2 regions of the Oceanobacter sp. 3_MG-2023 genome follow, and region 1 is predicted to be linked to the other one. Evidence: riboswitches for the same ligand, from Rfam matches in the RefSeq annotation. Region 1 holds a riboswitch; the other holds the start of a gene.
The links. A riboswitch is a leader RNA that binds a small molecule or an ion and turns the genes downstream of it on or off. The one in region 1 is predicted to bind thiamine pyrophosphate.
Positions count from the first base shown of each region.

Region 2: another riboswitch for thiamine pyrophosphate. It lies ahead of thiC (phosphomethylpyrimidine synthase ThiC); the one in region 1 lies ahead of Q8W32_RS02065 (TonB-dependent receptor).

Region 1 is NZ_JAUYVX010000002.1:29,080-36,094, forward strand. It holds gene Q8W32_RS02040 (DUF2782 domain-containing protein) at 1-91, shown strand, start outside; gene Q8W32_RS02045 (homoserine kinase) at 104-1,099, shown strand; gene Q8W32_RS02050 (phosphotransferase) at 1,133-2,038, opposite strand; gene pnuC (nicotinamide riboside transporter PnuC) at 2,023-2,655, opposite strand; gene Q8W32_RS02060 (hypothetical protein) at 2,899-3,168, opposite strand; gene Q8W32_RS02065 (TonB-dependent receptor) at 3,250-5,379, opposite strand; TPP riboswitch at 5,492-5,597, opposite strand; gene htpX (protease HtpX) at 5,752-6,633, shown strand; gene Q8W32_RS02075 (malic enzyme-like NAD(P)-binding protein) at 6,757-7,015, opposite strand, start outside.
Region 2 is NZ_JAUYVX010000014.1:82,594-89,608, reverse strand. It holds gene Q8W32_RS13345 (alpha-amylase family glycosyl hydrolase) at 108-1,766, opposite strand; gene Q8W32_RS13340 (PaaI family thioesterase) at 1,997-2,497, shown strand; gene Q8W32_RS13335 (PaaI family thioesterase) at 2,494-2,985, shown strand; TPP riboswitch at 3,005-3,107, shown strand; gene thiC (phosphomethylpyrimidine synthase ThiC) at 3,263-5,206, shown strand; gene Q8W32_RS13325 (FAD-dependent oxidoreductase) at 5,199-6,377, shown strand; gene Q8W32_RS13320 (MoaD/ThiS family protein) at 6,374-6,577, shown strand; gene Q8W32_RS13315 (thiazole synthase) at 6,581-7,015, shown strand, end outside.

The sequences.
Region 1 (7,015 bases):
TTACCTGGTACCAGAATCTCAAGGGGATAACTTTGTCCGCAAAGACAACCCCGATATCGTCGTACCCAAATGGGTTATCTTCCGCTGGTGATATAATCACGTTATGTCTGTCTATACGCCCGTCCCACAATCCACTCTGGCCGTCTGGCTCGAACAATTCGAGCTCGGCTCGCTGCTGTCTTTGCGCGGCATCGCTGGAGGTATTGAAAATACCAATTACTTTGTCACCACCACGGCTGGCGAGTTTGTGCTGACGTTGTTTGAGCACCATGCTGCCGATGAAGTCGAGCAATTTGTTGCGCTGGCCAATCATCTTGGCCGCGCCAATGCTGCCGGGCAATCGTCATCGTTACCTGTGCCCGCACCCATCGCCAATCGCGATGGCCAGTGGCTGTTTTCCCTGGAACACAAACCGGCAATTCTGTGTCCGCGTCTGGCGGGCGAGCATGTCGAGCATCCAACTGCCAGTCATGCCCGCCAGGCCGCCGCCGGACTGGCACAATTGCATCTGGCGGCAGCAGACCTTGATGTCCAGCGCCCCAACAGTCGCAGTCTCGACTGGTGGACCTATATGGCGGGCACACTGACCCATGTCCTGAATGAAGCCGATATGGCCCTGTTGCGAGATGAGATCCAGCAGCAGCAACAGATCCGGGGAGACTGGCTGGCGTTACCCCATGGCTGGATTCACGGTGATCTGTTCCACGATAACGTGTTGTTTGAAAATACCGCTGCTGGCCCGAAACTGGGGGCCATTCTGGATTTGTATAACGCTTGTCAGGACGCCTGGATTTTTGACCTTGCCATTGCTGCCAACGACTGGTGTTGCGACAGCCATGGTAACTGGCAGTACGACTTGCTGGAGGCCTTACTGGAGGGTTATCAGTCGGTACGACCGTTCACTGAAGCCGAACAGGCGCTTTGGCCAATGGCCTTGCGTGGCGCGGCATTGAGATTCTGGCTCAGCCGGATATTGACCCAACAGCTGCAGTCAGCCCAGCTGACCGCCGCCGACGGGCAAATGGCGATCAGCAAGGATCCGGCGGAATACCGCGACAAACTGTGCCGCAGACGCCAGGCCGCCCAGCCCGCCGCTTAATACGACGGGCCGTGGAACCCGGCTTGCTGCGGGTCAGTCCAGTTGGCGAGCCGCACGATGCAGCTCGTCGAGCTCGGTCACCAGCCGGGGCTGGTCGATCATGCCCTGTACGCCATACCAGAGCACCGCAAAATAGTGCTCTTGCAGCAAGGCCCGCTGCCAACCCTTCCCCATGACATCAATGCCAAACAGAGCACACCACTGCTGTTGCTGCTCTGCTTTCATGTTGGCTGATACTGCCAACCCGGCAATATCCCAGCAAGGATGGCCCACCGCGGCATATTCCCAATCGATCAGAATCCAGCGTCCCTGATGCAAGCGCCAGTTAAGCGGGTTCGGGTCCATATGACACAGCGCCCGTTCTGGCCCTGGCGCCTCGGCCAGCAAGTGCTGCAACGGTAATCGCTGCTGGCTCCAGTCTCCGGGCCAGCGAGCTTCAATGGCACGCCAGTAGTGCTCGGCCTTGACCGCCACATGCAGCTCAGGCAAATCTGGACCGAAGGGCAAAGTATGAAGCCGGGTCAGTTGTTGCGCCAGTATGGTCATCAGTTCAGTGCTGATGCCACCGCGCATACACTCCGACAATTCCGGGCCATCGGCCCGGTCGACGATCCAGTAACTGTCATCGGCACTGCGGTAACGTATCCGGGGTGCCAGACCAGCCTGGGCGGCCCGCTGTTGAATGCGGTATTCGGTTTCACGACAAATATCCAGCGACTGGCTGTTGGCTGCACTGAGCCGTACCACGTATTCGCCAGAATCCAGAGTCAGTGCCCAGCTGCGATTGGTCAGGCCGCCGGTCATCAACACCATGTCATCCACACCAGGGGCGTGATCACACAGGTCCCAGTTCTGCCATTCCGCCAGAATATGCTGACACTGAGCGTCGTGTGGCGGCTCAGTGCAGGGGAGAAACAGCCAGCTCAAACTTGCTGCCAATCGGGTGCATCCCGATGGTCGTGCCGCACACTCTGGTCACGATAATCCTTATGCCAGACAAACCAGCCGATGGCAGCCAGCACCACATAAATAGCCATCAGGGTGGCGGTCAGATACAACTCACGGTCGATATACAGATAAATCGCCACGGCATCGATCACAATCCAGTAAAGCCAGTTTTCCAGCACTTTACGAGTCACCATCCAGGTAGTGATCACCGCGCCCCAGGTGGTAAAGGAATCCAGATAGGGCATGACCGCGCTGGTATTACTGTGTAACAAGGCACCACTCACCAGTGTCAGCCCAGCAATGGCCGCCAGTGTCAGCATATGCTGTGTCAGGTTCCAGCGCTGGATTGGCAGTTCTTCGGTGGTTTCATCCGCAGCGGAATGCTGCCAGGCCCACCAGCCATAGAGGGCCATCAGCAGATAATAGACATTCAGCGCCGATTCCATCAGCAAGCTGACATCCCAGAACAACCAGCTGAAAATGGCAGTACTGCCAAAGGCCGCATACCAGCACCAGTTACTCTGACGCATGGCCAGTACCAGATAAGCAAGCCCCAGCACCACGGCAATGACCTCGGGGAGACTTTGGGCAGCCAGAGCAGCTGTCATCTGGCTCACTATGTTATCCATCGGATTGGATTACCTCGGAGTTGTCTCGCACAACCAGAGCAGCGCCTTATGGGCGTTACAGGATCGTGGCGATGGTTTGGTGTCTGTGGTTCTGGTCTTGGTCGTGCTGGTTCAGCGGCTCTGGTCGTGGTGTCAGTACAGCGGTTGATCACCGCCGCCGAGGCATCCAATCCTGTTCCCACAACACCCCTTAAACCTGGCCCTCAAACCCAACCCCCAAGCCTAGCCGTGTGGCTTGAGCGCAGGGTCCAGATTCACACCCGGGATCATCTTATAGACAAAAATGGCTTTGCCATAGGTTTCGAACGAGTGTTTCATTTCTGCGGCAATGGTATTCATGACCAGATCGTAGTCACCAAACACCTGGGTGCACATGGTGTTGCACACCACGGTCAGTCCTTCGGTCCCTTGCAGACGCTCGATAAAGTCTTTGATCGCGGGGATATATTTGTCTGCCAATGGGTATGCGCTGATATCAACGGAAAGTTCCATACGGTACTCCTGAGATTAGGATGGAATTACGGGAATAAAGCATAGGCCAGTCAGCAGTGACTGGCCTGAATAAACAACCGGTCAGAAATAGTATTTGCCTTCCACGCCAACCAGTCGCGGGTCGCCATACTGTACCCAGCGCTCGTTGGTGTAGCCGTCACGGGGGTCATTACCAAAGTGGAAACCACGGACTTCCTGCTCGACATCGGTCAGGTTACGGCCGTACACGGCCAGCTGGTAATTGCTACCATCATACGCCACCCGGGCATGCCACATGACATAGGCGGTGGATTCTTCATAATGACTGTCGGAAAAGTAGAAGCTGTCTTTGGCTTCGTTTTCCAGTACCAACGTCAGGCCGTTGCCAACCGCATAAGCCAGACTGTTGGCAAAGCTGTATGTCGGCGACTGAGCCTGCTCACGACCGTTCATGCTGAAGGTGCCATCGGCGGTTTCGTACTGATAGTCGATAAACTTGGTTTGTAACCAGCCACCACTGAAAGTCCAGTTCAGCTGTTCACTGAGTGCCCAGTCGGTTTCCAGTTCCAGACCGTAGTTAACCCCTTCGGCGGCGTTGGCCAGATAGTCCTGGAAGCTGATACCGCTGTTATCTTCGTTTTGTACCGCCAACGAACTTTTGACTTGCTGGTCTTTACGCTGAATATAAAAGGCCGCTACACGAGTGCGTAAGGTGTCGTCGAGCAGGCTGGATTTTAATCCGGCTTCCAGCGCATTATTAAACTCGGTATCGAAAGTGCGATGGTCTTCGCTGATGTCTTGGTCGGTATTCACCCCACCGGCTTTATAACCACGCGCCAATGACGCATAAGCCAGCTGGGTGCTATTAAGCAGGTATTCCAGCGCCACTTTACCGCCCCACAAGCTTTCAGTGCGGTCATTGTTAATGGCGTTACTGTCGTCATAGTCGGTGTTCCACTGTTCACTGCGCACACCCGTCGTTACCACCAGGTCGTCACTGGCTTGAACGGACAATTCACCATAGACCGCCGTGGAAGCGGTGTTGAGGTCACTGAAAAAGGTCTCCGTATTCCAGGTATAGAAGCGGGTCATATCTTCTGAGCGGGTCATACGATATACACCCACAACCCAGTCGGTCGAACCGGAGAACAATTGTCCTGCTTCGGTAGAGGTCAAGCGCACGTCCAGTTCACGACGGCGGTGGTCGCGCAGATACTGGTCAGTAGAGCTATACCCTCCTTGATTGGCCAAACAAGTGCCCGGCGTTACACAGATGTTGTCGGTGGTGCCATCGTATTCGCCATAAGCCCAATCTTCGTCGTAGCTGTATTCGGTGTTGCCGTTGCTGCCAGAGGCATGCACGCGCAGATCAAACGCCTCGGCCATTTCCGATGTCCAGGTCAGGGCGGCGGCATGGGTATTCTGCCGATCAACACCCGGATTATCGGAATAGGTGGTGCGGTTATTATCGAGAGAAAAGGCATCAAAGCCGTTATCCACATCGATATACAACCAGGTCAGTGCCAGGGTATTACGTTCATCCAGCGCCAGATTGCCTTTCAGACGTACCAGCTGTTCATCGATATTGTTGGTGTCATCACGATCGAGGTAAGCGTTGTGAATATACCCATCCGAGCTGTTCTGATGCGCCGACAAGCGCATATTCAATCCCGGGCCGACTTCCCCTGACACCACGGCACCGAGGGCTTTGGTGTTGTAGTTACCCAGTTTGCCCGACACCATGCCTTCAAACTGTTCTGTTGGATCATTACTTTCGATATTGATCATACCGGCCAGGGCATTGGCACCAAAACGGGTGCCTTGTGGGCCGCGCAAGACCTCGACCTGCTGCACATCAAACAAACCTGCACCACCGCCCAGCCCGGTCATGTCGATGCCATCAACCCGCAAACCCACCGATGGGTTGACCGGGTCCACATACTGGCTGCGTTCACCAATACCGCGAATCTGGAAAAAACGCCCCCGGGAAGCACCGGAAGTGAAGTTGACGTTGGGAGCCAGCGCCAGCAGGCTTTCGAGATGATCCGCCGAGCGCTGTTCAATAGCAGCCGCACCAACAACGGTCGTTGCTTCCGGAATGGACTGGACATCGGTCTGGCGAAAATCCGCCGTCACGACCACTTCTTCCATGGCAGACTGGTCGGCATACGTTGGCAGGGTGAATACAGCCGCGGATACGGCCAGGAATAAAGGTGTCTTGCGACATATCATTGGGTCTGTCCTCTTAAATAATTCAAAAAGGAGACCCGGTTTGGTGTACAGGATAACGCGTAGGTCGCTAATCCATTTAGCAACAAAAAGACTGTCGATATGCCAGGAATAACTCACAGCACTCGCCCATTCCTACGCCGGTACTAACCGGATCAGGTTCTAGGGGTTTATGCCATTTGGCAAGTCTCAGGCTGATCAAGCCACCCCCTGGGACGCGGCCATTATACGGATATTCCATCGGATACCAATCCTGCACCGGATTTCGTTCTTGCTGTCACATTCTTTTACTTGAATTACGCCGTCATCGTCTCAATCTTGTGGTCATAATGAGAGTTCATATTTGCGCCTAATTCATTCCACAGGAGGAATATCATGTTGCGCATTATCCTGTTTTTGGCCACCAACCTGGCGGTGATTCTGGTCGCCAGCATTACCTTGTCGATTCTCGGCGTTGGCAGCTACTTTTCACAACAAGGGCTGGATTTTGGCAACCTGCTGATATTCTGTCTGGTGTTTGGTATGGCGGGTTCTGCCGTGTCCTTGCTGCTGTCCAAGTGGATGGCCAAGCGCGGCATGAACGTCCAGGTAATCGAATCTCCCCATAACGCCAGCGAGCAATGGCTCGTCAGCACGGTGCAAGAGCTGGCCGACAAGGCTGGAATCGGCATGCCGGAAGTGGGGGTGTTCAACTCTCATCAACCCAATGCCTTTGCCACCGGCTGGAATCGTAACGATGCTCTGGTGGCGGTTTCAACCGGTCTGCTACAACGCATGAGCAAAGACGAAGTAAAGGCCGTGCTGGGCCATGAGATTGGTCACGTTGCCAACGGGGATATGGTGACGCTGGCTCTGATTCAGGGGGTAATCAACGCCTTTGTGATGTTCTTTGCCCGTATTATTGGTAATTTTGTCGACAAGGCTATTCTGAAAAACGAAAACGGTCCAGGCATCGGCTTTTTTATCGCCACATTTGTATCCGAAATTGTGCTTGGCATCCTGGCGTCGTTTATTGTCGCCTGGTTCAGTCGTCGTCGTGAGTATCGTGCCGATATTGCCGGGGCTGACCTGGTCAGCCCGGTCGCCATGATCAATGCGCTGGCACGGTTACAGGAAAGTTATGACCAACCCAGCGAGTTGAATGGCGAGCTGGTCGCCTTTGGTATTGCTGGTGAAGGCAAACTGGCAGCGCTGGCCGCGTCTCACCCGCCACTGACAGATCGTATCAACGCCTTGCGTCAGCGTTACAGCGTCTGATCACCTGATCACAACAATGGCTGGCCACAACGCCAGATAACCGTGTCATCAAAAACGCTGGCCACAAAAAAAACCGCCCCTCGCAAGAGGGGCGGTTTTTTTTTGTATCAAACAATCGCCAGATCAGATATCAGCAATCGTTTTTAACGGGTAGTTGGCAGGCATTGGGCCTGCTGCTACACCGGTTTCAATCGCAGCTTGTGCAACGGCAAAAGACACCGCGCCCAACAGACGGGAATCGACTGCTTTCGGAATGATGTATTCGCGACCAAAAGCCAGAGACTCCAGACCGTATGCATCCAGCACTTCCTGGCTCACTGGCTCTTTCGCCAGACCCGCCAGCGCCTTGGCTGCTGCCAGTTTCATTTCTTCGTTGATGCGC
Region 2 (7,015 bases), on a different contig from region 1:
GCATTCGTCGCCTTGCCCTGAACAACGGCAACACTCGCGCAGAGCCGTGCAGGATTAAATGGATGCCCCCGTTAGCATGGGTCTGACTGGATCAGTGTTGCTGCTAGTCATGGAGCCACTGAGGCCCGTTGCGGAAAGTCCGGATTGATTTCCAGTATCAGTGCCTGTAGTGGCTCGAGTAATAACGAACCGTCCCGGTATGCCGGGGCAGCGGATGCATGGCTGTTGGCGAGGCAGCGCATAACAGCATGATGGTGCAGGTTAACTGGCTGTGGCTGGCTGGAAAAGTTCAGCAATACCAGTAAACGGTGTGGCTGTTCACAACGCTCGTAGGCAAGCACTTCGTCAGGACTGCCAATAAGTTTGAGTTTGCCCCGGTACAAGGCCGGAGTGCGTTTGCGCAGCCATATCAAGTGTCGATACCAGCTCAGCAGGCTGTCGGGGTCATGGCTTTGGTCGGTGACACTTGTACCCTCAATCGCCCTTTCTGGTAACCAGCTGGCCGCGCTGGAAAAGGTATTGGGTATTTGCCACATCATTGGCCGCCGGCAACCGTCGCGGCCAGGGTGAAAGGGCCAGTAACGTTTGCCCACCGGATCTTGTCGCTGGGGCAGGGAAACCGGTTGTTCCGGCATGCCAATTTCTTCACCGTAATACAAAAAGGGTGTACCGCGTAGTGTCAGCAGCAGCATCGCCAGCAGACGTGCCCGTTCGAGGCTGTGCTTGTGAGGTGGTTGTTCAGCCTGGGTGCGGTCTGAGTGAGCGGCATAACGGCTGATATGGCGTTTGATATCATGGTTGCTGAGGGTGTAATTCGGCCAGTTCTCGTGCCCTAGCAAGTCGATCCACTGATGAATGACGGCACGGAATGCTCGGGCTGAAAATGGAGCCCGCAAAAAAGCCAGATTAAACGCCAAGTGCAGTTCATCACCATTGCCGCAGTAGCTGGCGGGCAGGCTGGCATCATCTGAATCGGCGATAAATATTTCTCCGACCATCATGCGGTCCGGGTACTGATCAACCCACGAGCGCATCTGTTTGAGCAGCTCGTGCATTTCTGGCTGGTCCCGGTCGTGAATATGTCTCTGACGGTCGTAAGGCCGTGCCGGTTTGAGCCAATCTGTCGGGTTGTTCTGCAGGTCTCTGGCCTTGTAAAAAAGATTGACCACATCGAGACGAAAACCATCGACGCCGCGGGCCAGCCAGAATTCCATCACGGCTTGTATCGCTTGCTGTACCTCAGGGTGACGCCAGTTCAAGTCTGGTTGTTGGGGCAAGAACGAATGAAAATACCAGGCTTTTCTGACGGGATGCCAGCTCCAGCCAGAACCACCAAAGCATGCCTGCCAATTATTCGGACGGGTGTTACCATCGTGCCAGAGATACCAGTCGGCCTTGCTGGATCCAGGTTGGCAGCTATCGATAAACCAGGGGTGTTGATCCGATGTGTGGTTGGCGACCAGATCCAGAATAATACGAATATCACGCTGATGGGCCTGTTGCAGCAGCTGGTCAAAATCGGCCAGGGTACCAAATACCGGGTCAATAGCCTGGTAATCACAGATGTCGTAGCCAAGATCCAGCATCGGTGACGGGTAGACAGGTGAGAGCCAGATAGCATCTATACCCAGCGAATCCGGCGTTCCGTCATTAAGGTAATCGAGGCGGCTGATCAGTCCTTGCAGGTCGCCAATACCATCATTATTTGAGTCCTGAAAACTGCGTGGATATATTTGATAAACGACTCCATGTTGCCACCAGTTCATCCTCTTGCTCCTGTCGCGAAAACCTGACGGTAGATTCCGGCCGTGACAGGGATATGACGAACCTGTCAACAACCGTCAGAGTGAGCAAGGGGACTGGTTTTACCGCAGCGCTGGATGGTGCCGGGGCCGATTGGTGTTGACCTGAAGGCATGGTTGGCATGGATGTCTTGCGTGGTGGACTATCTTGGGTATTATTCCAAAAAGTTAATTATAAAAGAGACGAGTGAATTATGGGCAATAATGAAACCGTCGAGCCGATTTCTGACGCCGAGCGTTTTGCACGCGCAGCGCGTTTTATCTCGGTGTTGCGACATTGTCAGGTACTGGGTATCTCTCTGGTTTCTGCGGATGCCAACGGGCTGGTCATGATGCTGCCCTATGCGCCTGAACTGGTTGGTAATCCGATCACCGGAGCCTTGCACGGCGGCAGTTTGACGACTCTGATGGATACTGCCTGTGGCACCGCGGTAGTCAACGCCTTGCCGGGATTTGAGTTGTGCCCGACGCTGGATTTGCGGGTGGATTATATGCGTTCGGCTCGCAGCGGTCAGAACCTGTTGGCTCACGCCAGTGTGCAGCGGGTCACTGCCTCGGTGGTGTTTGCCGACTGTCGGGTGGTGCAGGCCGATGATGGTGAAGTGATCGCCAAATGCAATGCAACGTTTATGCGCTTGACGCATTTGCAACCGGCCAATGCGCTGGCAACGGGTATTCAGGGAGACAACGGATGACGGATCAAACGACCACCCAGCAGGATGATTTTGCCAGCAAGGTCCAATATGCCCGCGCCAGTGGAGACTATCAATCCTTGATGAATGCGATTCCCTATGCGGCGGTTATCGGTGCCGAAGTATTGCAACAAGAGGGAGAATTATTATTTCGCTTACCCAGGAACCCGGACAATATTGGTAATCCATTATTGCCAGCCATTCACGGTGGCGTGATCGGTGGATTTATGGAGTTGGCAGCCTCGATTCAGGTGCTGATCCGTGCGGAACCCATGGGTTTGCCCAAACTGATCGACTTCTCGCTGGACTATCTACGGGCCGGGCGCGATCAGGATACCCTGGTTGATTGCCAGATCTGGCGACAAGGGGTGCGAGTGGCCAATGTGGCTATCACTGCCTGGCAAAGTGACCGGCAACAACCGATTGCCACGGCCCGGGCACATTTTCTGCTGAGTGCTTCTTTTGGCGTAGAAGGCTTGTCGCCGTCATAAATAGCGTTTAATCTGCTCGAACATTCTGTCGGGGTGCCTCATTGGAGGCTGAGATCGCAATTGCGGATCCCGTTGAACCTGATCTGGTTAGTGCCAGCGTAGGGAACAGAAAAGTCACGTATGATCCGGCATCCTTTTACTGTGATGGATGTTTGGGTTCTGCATGAAGGTATCAGTCGCCCGGCTGAACCTGATACGTGATCGGCCATGACCCGCCTCTTTTCTTTCTTGTACCGCTGCCTGCCTGATCCTTTCCATATTCAGAGAGGTATCAAGTATGGCTTCCGCCAACAATGAAACACACGACAAAACACACGGCAATACCGCCAATGCCGAGTCGCCACTGACCCAGGCGCAGCTGGATCGCTTGAGTTATCCGGCCTCACGCAAGGTCTATATTCAGGGCTCCCGGGACGATATACAGGTCGGAGTTCGGGAAATTGAGCTGACGCCTACCCAATTGAGTGATGGCAACACCGAGCATAATCCACCGGTGCGGGTTTACGATATGTCGGGCTCGTACAGTGATCCGGCGCTTGATCTGGATCTTGCCAAAGGCTTGTCCGCACTGCGGCAACCGTGGATTGACGAGCGCTCCGATACGGAAGTGCTGGCCCAGTCCAGCTCATATTTCAGCCAGACCCGCGATATGGATTTGCGTTACGAGCAGTGGCGTATGAAAACCGAACGCAAGCCACGGCGTGCCTTGCCGGGCAACAATGTCACCCAGTTGCATTATGCCAGGCAGGGGATTATCACCCCGGAAATGGAATACATTGCCATCCGTGAAAACCTCGGGCTGACCGAGCAGGCGTTAGCCGATGCGCTGACACAGCAGCATCAGGGGCAAAGCTGGGGTGCCAATATTCCTGCCTTGATTACCCCGGAATTTGTTCGTGATGAGGTTGCGCGAGGACGGGCGGTGATCCCGAATAATATCAATCACCCGGAAAGCGAGCCGATGATTATTGGCCGTAATTTCCGTACCAAGGTCAACGCCAATATTGGCAACTCGGCCGTTACCTCTTCCATTGCCGATGAAGTGGAAAAGCTGGTATGGGCAACCCATTGGGGAGCCGACACCATTATGGATTTGTCGACCGGGCAAAACATTCATGAAACCCGTGAATGGATTCTGCGTAACTCGCCGGTGCCTGTTGGTACCGTACCTCTATATCAGGCGTTAGAGAAATGCGGAGGCATCGCAGAAGACCTGACCTGGGAATTGTTCCGCGATACCTTGATCGAACAGGCTGAGCAGGGGGTGGATTATTTCACCATCCATGCCGGGGTGCGGCTGGCACATATTCCACTGACCGCCAAGCGGGTAACAGGCATCGTCAGCCGAGGTGGTTCGATTATGGCCAAGTGGTGCCTGGCACATCACCAGGAAAGCTTTCTGTACAGTCACTTCGAAGACATCTGCGACATCATGAAAGCCTACGATGTCTGTTTCTCTTTGGGGGATGGCTTGCGCCCCGGTTCGATTGCAGACGCCAACGATGAAGCCCAGTTTGCCGAATTACACACCCTGGGCGAACTGACCAAAATTGCCTGGCAGCACGATGTGCAGACCTTTATCGAAGGGCCTGGTCATGTGCCAATGCATATGATCAAGGAGAACATGGATGAGCAATTAAAGCATTGCCAGGAAGCGCCGTTTTATACCCTGGGACCGCTGACCACTGACATTGCGCCCGGTTACGACCACATTACATCCGGCATTGGCGCCGCCCTGATCGGTTGGTACGGCTGCGCCATGCTGTGTTATGTCACCCCCAAGGAACATCTGGGCTTGCCCAACAAGGAAGATGTCAAACAGGGCATGATGGCTTATCGCATCGCGGCGCATGCGGCGGATCTGGCCAAGGGACATCCCGGTGCCCAGATACACGATAACGCCATGTCCAAAGCACGGTTTGAATTTCGCTGGCAGGATCAGTTCAACCTGGCGCTGGACCCGGAGACAGCCCGGGCCTATCACGATGAAACCATGCCAAAAGAAGGCCATAAACTGGCGCATTTCTGTTCCATGTGTGGCCCCAAGTTTTGCTCCATGAAAATATCCCAGGAAGTACGAGACGCTGCTAACGCGGAACAAGCCCAGCAAGCGATGGCCGACAAGGCTGAAGAATTTCGCCAGCAAGGCAGCGAGCTTTACCATCCCGCCAGTAGCACCGATCAGATGAGCGAGGTTGACGAGGCACTGGATAATGCATAACCGCTGCGAGTATGACTGGGAGGCGTGGAAAGCCTCCGGAGCCGAAATCTGTATTGCCGGAGCTGGCTTGATCGGGAGCCTGATTGGCTGGCGACTGGCACGTCAGGGTTATCGGGTACACCTGTTTGAAGCCAGTGAGGAAGAGCCCCTCGCACCAGCAACTCCCCGGGCCGCGGCACATACCGCCGCCGCCATGGTGGCCCCCTACAGTGAGTTGCCGCTCTGTAGCCCGAATCTTTTCCGGATGGGATTGCAGTCGCTGGAACTATGGCCAACCTTGTTGCAGGCGTTGTCGGCCGACACTGGGGAAACGATCGATTTTTGCCGGGGAGGGACTCTGATGGTGGCCCATCCCGCCGATAATGGTCTGCTGGATGATATGGGGCGATGCCTTGCACGGCATCATGTTGGAGCCGAGCAGGGTATTGCCTGGCAAAATCGCCAGCAAATCGAGGCGCTGGAGCCGCACTTGTCGGAGCAATTCCGGCGCGGCCTCTGGCTGATGCCGGAAGGTCATCTGGAAAATCGCCGTCTATTGGTTTTGTTACATCGGGCCATTATTTCCGCTGGTGGAAAAATCAGTCTGAATAGTCCGGTTGATTACGTTGCTGAAGACGCGCACAGCCATTGGTATGTGAACCAACAGGCTTATCCGGCAGTGTTATGGATTGATTGCTGTGGTGTTGGCGCCCAGCGTTGGCGGTCACAAGTGCGCGGTGTGAGGGGCGAGGTAATCTGGATTGAGGCACCGGATGTTGAAATTCAGCGGCCGGTACGATTACTGCACCCCAAATACCATCTGTATCTGGTTCCCAAGGAGCAGGGGCGCTACATCTTGGGGGCCACTGAAATTGAAAGCTCTGATCGATCTCCCGTCAGTGTGCGCTCAGCGCTGGAAATGCTCAGTGCCCTGTATGCCTTGTCACCAGCGTTGGCAGAAGCCCGCATCCTGGAGCTGGCCTCCAATTTACGCCCGGCACTGAGCCACCATGAACCTGAAATCACCCGCTCTGCCGGAACGCTGGCAGTGAATGGTTTGTACCGCCATGGGTTTTTATTGTCGCCGGCGCTTCTCGACCGTTTGCAGCAAGAGTATCAGGTACCGCTGGGGTTGATGCCGCTAGCGGCGGCCAGTCGTCAGACCAGCGCAACAGCGGAGGCCGCAGTATGAAGATATGCCTCAACGGAGAATGGTTACAAGTGAGTGTATTACGGTTGGATGAGCTGCTGCAGCAACAAGGGTTCGCTGCTGCCGCGGGCAATTTTGTGGTTGCCGTGGACCAGCGCCTGATCCATCAGGGCCAATATCATGAGCTGGCACTGGTTGATGGTATGCAGGTTGATATCTTGGGCGCAATGACAGGAGGGTGATGCATGATCGTACCAACAGTAAAACAGACGGTAACACTGGCCGAAGAGGACATTGCCGGACGATTGTGGCTGGGCAGTTCATTATACCCTTCGCCAGACCTGATGGCCGAAGCGATCACCGCTGCCAGCCCCGGCTTTGTGACGGTGGCATTACGTCGCCAGACGGCTCGCAATATTGAAGATAACGGTCACTGGGCCTTGCTGAAAGAAACGACCAGTCGGACGGGTGCCCGGTTATTACCAAACACGGCCGGGTGTTTTACTGCCAGAGAAGCGATTCTGATGGCAACGCTGGCCCGTGAATTGTTTGCCACATCCTGGATCAAGCTGGAAGTGATGGGAGATGACTATACTCTCCAGCCCGATCCGTTTGAGCTGCTGGAAGCCGCCCGCGAGCTGGTTTCCCAGGGCTTTAAGGTATTACCGTATTGCACCGAA